Regions from separate parts of the Bradyrhizobium sp. 40 genome, predicted to be linked through region 1. Evidence: predicted binding sites of a transcription regulator. Region 1 holds the regulator's gene; each other region holds the start of a gene.
The links. The regulator PhoB, encoded in region 1, activates phosphate uptake and scavenging genes when phosphate is short. The targets are predictions, from matches to a motif close to TGTCATNNANCTGTCAT.

Region 1 (2,198 bases):
GCAGGATTACATCACCGGCCGGTTCGGCTAGGAGACGCGACATGGGTTCTGAACATACCGCAAAGGCCTTCGACACCGACCTCCAGGAACTCACGCGCCTGGTCGCCGAGATGGGTGGCATCGCCGAGCGCATGATCGTCGAGTCCGTCGACGCATTGATCCGCCGCGACGTCCCGCTCGGCCAGCGCGTCGTCGCCATCGACACTGAACTCGACGCGCTGCAGAAGCGCATCGAGGAACGCGCGGTGCTCACCATCGCCCGGCGCCAGCCAATGGCGGTCGATCTGCGCGAGATCGTCGGCGCCATGCGCGTCGCGACCGATCTCGAGCGCATCGGCGACCTCGCCAAGAACATGGGCAAGCGCGTTGCGGCGCTGGAGACGGACTTCCATCCGCTCAAGCTGTTCCGCGGCCTCGAGCACATGACCGACCTCGTGCAGCAGCAAGTCAAGTCGGTGCTGGACGCTTATGCCGCGCATGATTTGCCGGCGGCGATGGCGGTGTGGAAGGGTGACGAGGAAGTCGACGCCATCTGCACCTCGCTGTTCCGCGAGCTCCTCACCTACATGATGGAGGATCCGCGCAACATCTCGTTCTGTATTCACCTGATGTTCTGCGCCAAGAATATCGAGCGGATCGGCGACCACGCCACCAACATCGCCGAGACCGTGTTCTACATGATTGAGGGCCAGGCGATCACCGACAAGCGGCCGAAGGGCGACATGACGACCTTCGCCAACACGGTACCGAACACCTGAAGACTTAAGGGAGCGACGACCCGATGGGCGCACGCATTATGGTGGTTGAGGACGAGGAAGCCCTGACCGAGCTTCTCCGCTACAACCTCGAAGGCGACGGCTATGACGTCGAGACGGTGATGCGCGGCGACGACGCCGACACCCGCCTCAAGGAGCACATCCCCGATCTGATCGTGCTCGACTGGATGCTGCCGGGCCTGTCAGGCATCGAGTTGTGCCGGCGGCTTCGCACCCGTCCCGAGACCAAGCAGCTCCCGATCATCATGCTCACCGCGCGCGGCGAGGAGAGCGAGCGGGTGCGGGGTCTTGCGACCGGCGCCGACGATTACATCGTCAAGCCATTCTCGGTGCCGGAGCTGCTGGCGCGCGTGAAAGGCCTGCTGCGGCGCGCAAGCCCGGAGCGGCTCGCCACCGTCCTTGCTTTTGGCGACATCGAGCTCGACCGCGACAAGCGCCGCGTGGCGCGCTCGGGCCGGCCGATCGATCTCGGTCCGACCGAATATCGCCTGCTGGAGTTCTTCCTGGAGCATCCGGGACGGGTGTTCTCGCGCGAGCAACTGCTCGACAGCGTCTGGGGCCGCGACATCTATATCGACGAGCGTACCGTCGACGTGCATATCGGCCGCCTGCGCAAGCTGCTCAATCTCGGCCGCGAGCAGGACCCGATCCGCACCGTCCGCGGCGCCGGTTACGCGCTGGATGATCGGTTTGCCAAGGCGGAGCAGGTATAGGGTTGCAGCCTTGTTTGTTGGCAAGCTGTCCCGAATTCTTCGACGTCGTCCCGGACAAGCGAGCGCTGATCCGGGACCCATAACCACCGAACGTGGTTTGGCGAAGACTCGGAGCGACCCCTTTCGCACGGCAACTGCGCGCTCGGAGTATGGGTCCCGGCCCCCCGCGCGCAATTGCGCACTAGGCCGGGACGAGACTGAAATCGTTGAGCCGTCTTCGCGCGACGACTTGCCGTAATTACCGCGGCCCCGGCTTCACCGGTGCACGCCGCCGATCCGACGCCGGCTGGTACGCGACGCGCGAGTGCTGGGCGCAATAGGGCAGGCCGGACAGCGCCCGTCCACCGCAGAAGAAGAAGTCCGGGCTTGAGGGATCGCCGACCGGCCAGTGGCAGGTCGCCTCGTTCAATTCCAGCAGCGACAGCCGCTGGCTCATCGGCACCACGTTGTCATAGGTGACCGGATCCGGCTCAGCCTCGACCTCGAAGGCCTGCGCCAGCGCGGTGTTGCCGCGCGAGATCGGGCGGCTCACCCGCATCATGTGCTGCGCGGGGCGCGCCTTGCGCGGGCGCGGCGCTGCCGATGAAGGGCTCTTGGCGCGGCCCGAAAGGCCGAGCCTGTGCACTTTGCCGATCACGGCATTGCGGGTCACATTGCCGAGCTCCGCCGCGATCTGGCTGGCCGAAAGTCCGGCCTCCCAGAGCTTTTT
Region 2 (2,198 bases), 1.5 Mb from region 1:
GTCGCCGTCGACCGGCATCATCGACAGCCACGCCTACATGCTCTCGCTGCGCGGCGAAGCCGAGGACGCGGGCACGGCCTTCGCGTTCCACACCCCGCTGATCCGTGCCAAGGCGACCGCCGGCGTGATCGAGATCGAGGCGGGCGGCGAAGCGCCGATGACGCTGCAATGCAGCCTCCTCGTCAACGCCGCCGGGCTCTCGGCGACCACCGTGGCGCGCAACATCGAGGGCATGCCGCTGGAACGGATCCCGACGGCCTACCTCGCCAAGGGAAACTACTTCAGCTGCAATGCCAGGGCACCGTTCTCGCGCCTGATCTATCCGGTGCCCGAGCCCGGTGGGCTAGGGGTGCATCTGACGCTGGACATGGCAGGACAAGCGCGTTTCGGCCCCGACGTCGAGTGGATCGAGACGATCGACTATGAGGTCGACCCGTCACGCGCCGAGCGCTTCTACCCGGCGATCCGCAGATACTGGCCGACGTTGCCTGACGGCGCGCTCATGCCGAGCTATTCGGGCATCCGCCCGAAGATCGTGCCGCCGGCGGTGGCCACGCAGGATTTCTTGATGCAGGGCCCGCGCGATCACGGCGTCGAAGGCCTGATCAATCTGTTCGGCATCGAGTCGCCCGGATTGACGTCATCGCTCGCGATCGCGGATCACGTTGCCGAGCTCGCAAACATCTAGTGGTTTAAAGCGAAGGGGATTCCGGTTGCGCGTAAAGAAGCGCGTCCAGACAAGAAGCTAGAGCCGCGAAATCCTTGCACGCTGCGCGCCTTGCAGCAGGGATGAGCGCAAAGGCTCCCATCCCTGCCTGAAAGGGTGCGATCAACTCTACGCTGTTACGGGGTTACTAGTGGAGCGTGTCGCCGTGCCTGAGACGCTCGATCTGGTCCTTGACCATCAACTTCCGGCGCTTCAACTCAACAATTTGCAGGTCGTCTGTTGAAAGGTGCACGAGAGCTTCGTGCAATTCGTTTTCGAGAGTTTTGTGCTTCCGTTCCAATTCAACCAGATGTGCCTGAATTGTCATTCGAAACCTCCTCGGTAGGGGTGAACCTTGGATTCGACCGGACGACGAAGTGTACATCACCGATTCGTTCTGTCGATGGGTAACCGTCGTCGCACTGTCATTTTTGAAAATTCATATGTAACGAAGCGTGAGTAAGGGAACCACGCGGGAAAAATCCGTGATATCAATGCGCTTGCGCAACGTCGGAGCGACCGCAGAAATATCCCGCGGGAGATCGACGCGGGACAGCCCGAGATCGCTTGCGATCACGGCGCGCAAGGACGATAGTTTCCACAGGGCATCCACAGCCTTAATCTCACGCCTATCGGTTTTTCGGCCACCGCAGACATGACCAATGAAGATGCGCGCGAACTCGAATCCGAGCTCGCCCGGTTGCACCAGGAACACCGAGATCTTGATGCAGCGATCGATGCACTGCATCAATCGCCCGCCCCCGACCTGTTGCGGTTACAGCGGTTGAAGAAACGCAAGCTGTTGTTGCGTGACCGTATCGCGTTCATCGAAGACCAGATCACGCCCGATATCATCGCCTGATCCACAGGAGGACAGCTCACGGCGACCCGCCGCATGTGAATCCGCTTGACTCAAAAGGAACAAAATAAGAACATTTGGACACCAACGCCCCCGGAAAACCGTCCAAGGAAAACGCAGATGTCGGCAGCCGCCCTTCTCGACAACAGCCATTATGAACAAGCCTGTGATCAGGCGATCGCGATGTGCGACGGCAATCTGCGCAGCACCATCAAGGCGCTGATCATGGCCAATGAATATCTGGAGGCCGAGCTGGAGGAATTGCAGGCGGCGGTTTCCGCAGGCTGCATTCCGGAGACCTCGCGCAGCAAGAGCAGCGCCGCCTGAGTGTCAGCTATCGGAGCCGACCATGTCCGATGTCACCTATTACGTTGCATTACCTTTCCTGACCGACGAGGACGGCTCGCCGGTCGCAGGTGCGGCCGAGGAATGCCAGAGCGCGGCGGCCGCGCTACGGCGCGCCGAGATCATGTCGCACGGCGCCGGCCACACCGGCGCGGTCGCGTTCAGCCGCAGCGGCGATCCCATGACCGGCGAATTCGGCGACGCCAAACTGCTCCGCAGCTTCGGCAACGTACCGAAAGACCTCGGCACACTTTAACTAGCTGCTGACGAGCCTGATGCGCGGCTCGT
Region 3 (2,198 bases), 2.7 Mb from region 1:
CTGGCTTCGGTGCCATTCACGGGGGTCTACCCGTTCTTCGTGATGCAGGCGCTGTGCTTCGCGCTGCTCGCCTGCGCCTTCAACCTGCTGATCGGCTATGGCGGTTTGCTGTCCTTCGGCCATGCGATGTTCCTGGGCACGGCCGGCTATTGCAGCGCGCATGCGCTGAAGGTGTGGGCGTTGCCGCCGGAGCTCGGCATCCTCGTCGGCGTCGCCGGTGCCTTCGTGCTCTCGCTCATCACGGGCTATATCTCGATCCGCCGCCAGGGCATCTATTTCTCGATGATCACGCTGGCGCTGTCGCAGCTTCTGTACTTCATCTACCTCCAGGCCCCGTTCACACATGGTGAAGACGGCATCCAGGGCATTCCGCAGGGACGCATGTTCGGCGTCTTCGATCTGACCAAGCCGACCGTGCTCTACTACGTGGTTCTGGTAGGCTTCCTCGCCGGCTTCCTGCTGATCTTCCGCATCATCAACTCGCCGTTCGGCGAAGTCCTCAAGGCGATCCGCGAGAACGAGCCGCGCGCGATCTCGCTGGGTTACCGCACCGATCAGTACAAGTTCCTGGCTTTCGTCCTGTCGGGCACGCTGGCCGGCTTTGCCGGTGCGTTGAAAGTCTTCGTGGCGCAGAACGCCTCGCTCACCGACGTGCACTGGTCGATGTCGGGCGAAGTCGTGCTGATGACGCTGGTCGGCGGACTCGGAACCGTGTTCGGTCCCGTGGTCGGTGCCTTCGTGATCATCGCCATGCAGCAATATCTGGCGGGGTTCGGCCAGTGGGTGACCGTGATCCAGGGCTCGATCTTCGTGATCTGCGTGCTCACCTTCCGCCGCGGCGTCATCGGAGAAATCGCGCATTACTTCCGGCGGTCGCTGTAAGTCATTGATATAATGGAAGATGTGTTGACGCGCGAAAGCGGTGGATGATCCGGCTCCACGGGCGTGAGGTGGCACGCGCGTGGATCGAAAATGGTCTATGACAGTTTCATGACGGCCCGCTCGGGCCAGGCCATTATCCAACCGGTAGTCTCTCTCCCATGATGCGATTGTTTCGCGCTTTCCTGCCCAAGGAAGAACGGTTCTTCGACCTGTTCGACCGCCACGCCCAGACCGTGATCCAGGGCTCGATCGCGCTCCAGAGCATGCTCAACGGGGGCGAGGAGACGCCGGTCTATTGCCAGCGCGTCAACCAGTTCGAGAACGATGCCGACAACATCACCCGTGAGGTGCTGACGGCGGTGCGCCGTACCTTCATCACCCCGTTCGACCGCGGCGACATCAAGAACCTGATCACCTCGATGGACGACGCCATCGACCAGATGCAGCAGACCGCCAAGGCCGTGATGCTGTTCGAGGTCCGCAGCTTCGAGCCGCCCATGCGGGAGATCGGCGGGCTTCTGATCGAATGCGCCAATCTGGTCGGCCGTGCGCTGCCGTTGATGCAGAAGATCGGCCAGAACGTGGCCATGCTGACCGCGATCACGGAAGAGCTGGGCAAGCTGGAAGGCCGCGTCGACGATCTCCATGATATCGGGCTGAAGGAACTGTTCCTCAAGCATCGCAACGGCAACGCGATGGATTTCATCGTCGGCGCAGAGATCTACGACCATCTCGAGAAGGTGGCCGACCGCTTCGACGACGTCGCGAACGAGATCAACAGCATCGTCATCGAGCAAGTTTAGGGCAGGGGACCGCGCCGTGGATGTTGCGTTGGGTCTTCCCGTCCTGGTCGGACTGATCGCCGTCGCGCTGCTGTTCGACTTCCTGAACGGCCTGCACGACGCCGCCAATTCGATCGCGACCATCGTCTCGACCCGCGTGCTGCGGCCGCAATACGCGGTGTTCTGGGCCGCCTTCTTCAATTTCGTCGCCTTCATGGTGTTCGGGCTGCACGTCGCCCAGACCATCGGCACCGGCATCATCGATCCCGCGATCGTGGATGCCCAGGTGATCTTCGCTGCGCTGGTCGGCGCCATCGTCTGGAACCTGGTGACATGGGCGCTCGGCATCCCATCGTCCTCGTCGCACGCATTGATCGGGGGCTTGTTTGGTGCCGGCGTGGCCAAAGCGGGCCTTTCGGCGGTGGTCTGGAGCGGATTGTCCAAGACGGTGATCGCCATCGTGCTGTCTCCGCTCGTCGGCTTTCTGCTCGCGATGGTGCTGGTTGCGATCGTCTCCTGGGCCTCCGTGCGCTC
Region 4 (2,198 bases), 3.0 Mb from region 1:
GTGTCGTTGTCGACGTAGAACTTCACCAGCAGGTCGTATTGACCGGCCGTGGAATAGATCTCGGAGGCGATCTCGGCTTCGGCAAGCGCATTGGCGACTACATAGGATTGGCCGAGCTTGCATTTGATCTGGACGAAAAAGGGAACCATCGCGGTCTCTCCGAAAGCATATCTGGCGGCTAATAGGCCAAACCCGGCCGGATTTAGCAAGCGAACTTGCTGGGCCGAGGGAGGCGCGCTAGGAGGGTCCATGGCTTCGAAAACGCTGAAGATCGCCCCATGACAACGCCCGTCGCGCTGACCATTGCCGGCTCCGATTCGAGCGGCGGCGCCGGCATCCAGGCCGACCTGAAGACCTTTGCCGCGCTGGGGGTTTTTGGCGCGTCCGCCATCACGGCGCTGACCGCGCAGAACACCCGCGGCGTCACCGGCATTCACGCGGTGCCCGCCGAATTCGTCACCGCGCAGATCGATGCGGTGTTTTCCGATCTCGAGGTCGGCGCGGTCAAGATCGGCATGGTGGCGCAAGCCGCCAGCATCGATGCGATCGCGGCCGCGCTGTCGCGCTGGGCGCCCCGGCATATCGTGCTCGATCCCGTGATGGTGGCGACATCGGGTGATCGCCTGCTCGCCTCCGAAGCCGTCGACGCCCTGCGCATCAAGCTGATGCCGCTGGCCTCGGTGATCACACCCAATCTGCCCGAGGCCGCGGCTCTGCTCGGCGAACCGGTCGCGGCCAGCGAGGCCGAAATCGAGAGCCAGGGGCGCCGGCTGCTGGCGCTCGGCTGCAGGGCGGTCCTGATCAAGGGCGGGCACGGCGAGGGCGCCGAGAGCATCGACTATCTAGTCGATGCCAGCACCACGATCGCGCTGGCCGCGCCGCGCGTTGCCACTCGCAACACCCATGGCACCGGCTGCTCGCTGTCCTCGGCGGTCGCCGCCGGGCTCGCCAGGGGCGAGGATCTCGAGCGCGCCGTGCGCAAAGCCAAGGCCTGGATCAGCGCGGCGATCGCGGCCGCCGATCGCTTCAGCGTCGGCCACGGCCACGGCCCGATCCATCATTTCCACAAATTCTACTGACGCCGGTCGCGAGCGCGCCGCAGCTCCGGGTTCTTGCGGAGGCCGCTGCGACGCCATGTCGCCTGATTGTCGCATGCGACTGATATTCGCGGGGTGGGCGAGGCAAGCGCGATTCGGTTCCGAAGGTGCCTCAAAGGTTCAATTGGTCATCCCCCTGTCACGGGACATTGTTACAGGCTGGCGCATGGGAAGTTACGATGTGAGTGACGAGAGCCCGGAGCGGCGCTTTCGCACGTTGTTCATCTCCGACGTTCATCTCGGAGCCCGCGGTTCTCAAGCCGACCTTCTGCTCGATTTCCTGCGTTTCCATGATGCCGACACGATCTATCTCGTCGGCGATATCGTCGACGGCTGGGCGCTGAAATCGAGCTGGCATTGGCCGCAATCGCATAACGATCTCGTCCAGAAGCTTTTGCGCAAGGCGCGCAAGGGCGCCAAGGTGATCTACATCCCCGGCAATCACGACGAGTTCCTGCGCAACTATTACGGCACGCATTTCGGCGGCATCGACGTGGTCGAGAATACCGTCCACACCGGCGCGGACGGCAAGCGCTATCTCGTCATCCACGGCGACATCTTCGACCTCGTTGTGCAGAACGCACGCTGGCTCGCCCATCTCGGCGACAAGGCCTACGACTTCGCGATCCAGCTCAATCGCTTCGTCAACTTCTTCCGGCGCATGTTCAAGGTGCCCTATTGGTCGCTGTCGCAATGGGCCAAGCAGAAGGTCAAGAACGCCGTCAACTATATCGGCGCATTCGAGCAGGCGCTCGCCGCCGAGGCGCGGCGCCACGACGCCGACGGCGTGATCTGCGGCCACATCCATTACGCGGTGATCCGCGACGAGGGCGGCATCCGCTACATGAATTGCGGCGACTGGGTCGAGAGCTGCACGGCGCTGGTCGAGCACGATGACGGCCGTTTCGAGATCATCACCTGGGCGGACCAGGCCGAGAAGCCGGCGCAGGTCCCGCAGGTTGCAGCCAGAGCTGCATGACAAAGGCAGCCTGATGCGCATCCTGGTCGCGACCGACGCCTGGCACCCGCAAGTCAACGGTGTGGTTCGGACGCTGACCAAACTTGCTGACGGTGCCAAAAGCCTCGACGTCGAATTCTCGT

Region 2: IVB40_RS04530 (DUF465 domain-containing protein) is a predicted target of PhoB. The motif match lies at 1,119-1,135, and genes of this name have one in related genera.
Region 3: IVB40_RS20710 (DUF47 domain-containing protein) is a predicted target of PhoB. The motif match lies at 980-996, and genes of this name have one in related genera.
Region 4: IVB40_RS12060 (UDP-2,3-diacylglucosamine diphosphatase) is a predicted target of PhoB. The motif match lies at 1,224-1,240, and genes of this name have one in related genera.

The regions. Positions count from the first base shown of each region.
Region 1 is NZ_CP064688.1:6,975,746-6,977,943, reverse strand. Features, by position in the region: gene pstB (phosphate ABC transporter ATP-binding protein PstB) at 1-31, shown strand, start outside; gene phoU (phosphate signaling complex protein PhoU) at 42-758, shown strand; gene phoB (phosphate regulon transcriptional regulator PhoB) at 782-1,489, shown strand; gene IVB40_RS33455 (GcrA family cell cycle regulator) at 1,728-2,198, opposite strand, start outside.
Region 2 is NZ_CP064688.1:970,466-972,663, reverse strand. Features, by position in the region: gene IVB40_RS04535 (NAD(P)/FAD-dependent oxidoreductase) at 1-688, shown strand, start outside; gene IVB40_RS04530 (DUF465 domain-containing protein) at 855-1,034, opposite strand; gene IVB40_RS04525 (DUF465 domain-containing protein) at 1,362-1,568, shown strand; gene IVB40_RS04520 (hypothetical protein) at 1,686-1,892, shown strand; gene IVB40_RS04515 (hypothetical protein) at 1,915-2,166, shown strand; gene IVB40_RS04510 (GGDEF domain-containing protein) at 2,167-2,198, opposite strand, start outside.
Region 3 is NZ_CP064688.1:4,245,064-4,247,261, reverse strand. Features, by position in the region: gene IVB40_RS20715 (branched-chain amino acid ABC transporter permease) at 1-882, shown strand, start outside; gene IVB40_RS20710 (DUF47 domain-containing protein) at 1,041-1,685, shown strand; gene IVB40_RS20705 (inorganic phosphate transporter) at 1,702-2,198, shown strand, end outside.
Region 4 is NZ_CP064688.1:2,526,620-2,528,817, forward strand. Features, by position in the region: gene IVB40_RS12050 (Lrp/AsnC family transcriptional regulator) at 1-149, opposite strand, end outside; gene thiD (bifunctional hydroxymethylpyrimidine kinase/phosphomethylpyrimidine kinase) at 279-1,079, shown strand; gene IVB40_RS12060 (UDP-2,3-diacylglucosamine diphosphatase) at 1,264-2,076, shown strand; gene IVB40_RS12065 (glycosyltransferase family 1 protein) at 2,090-2,198, shown strand, end outside.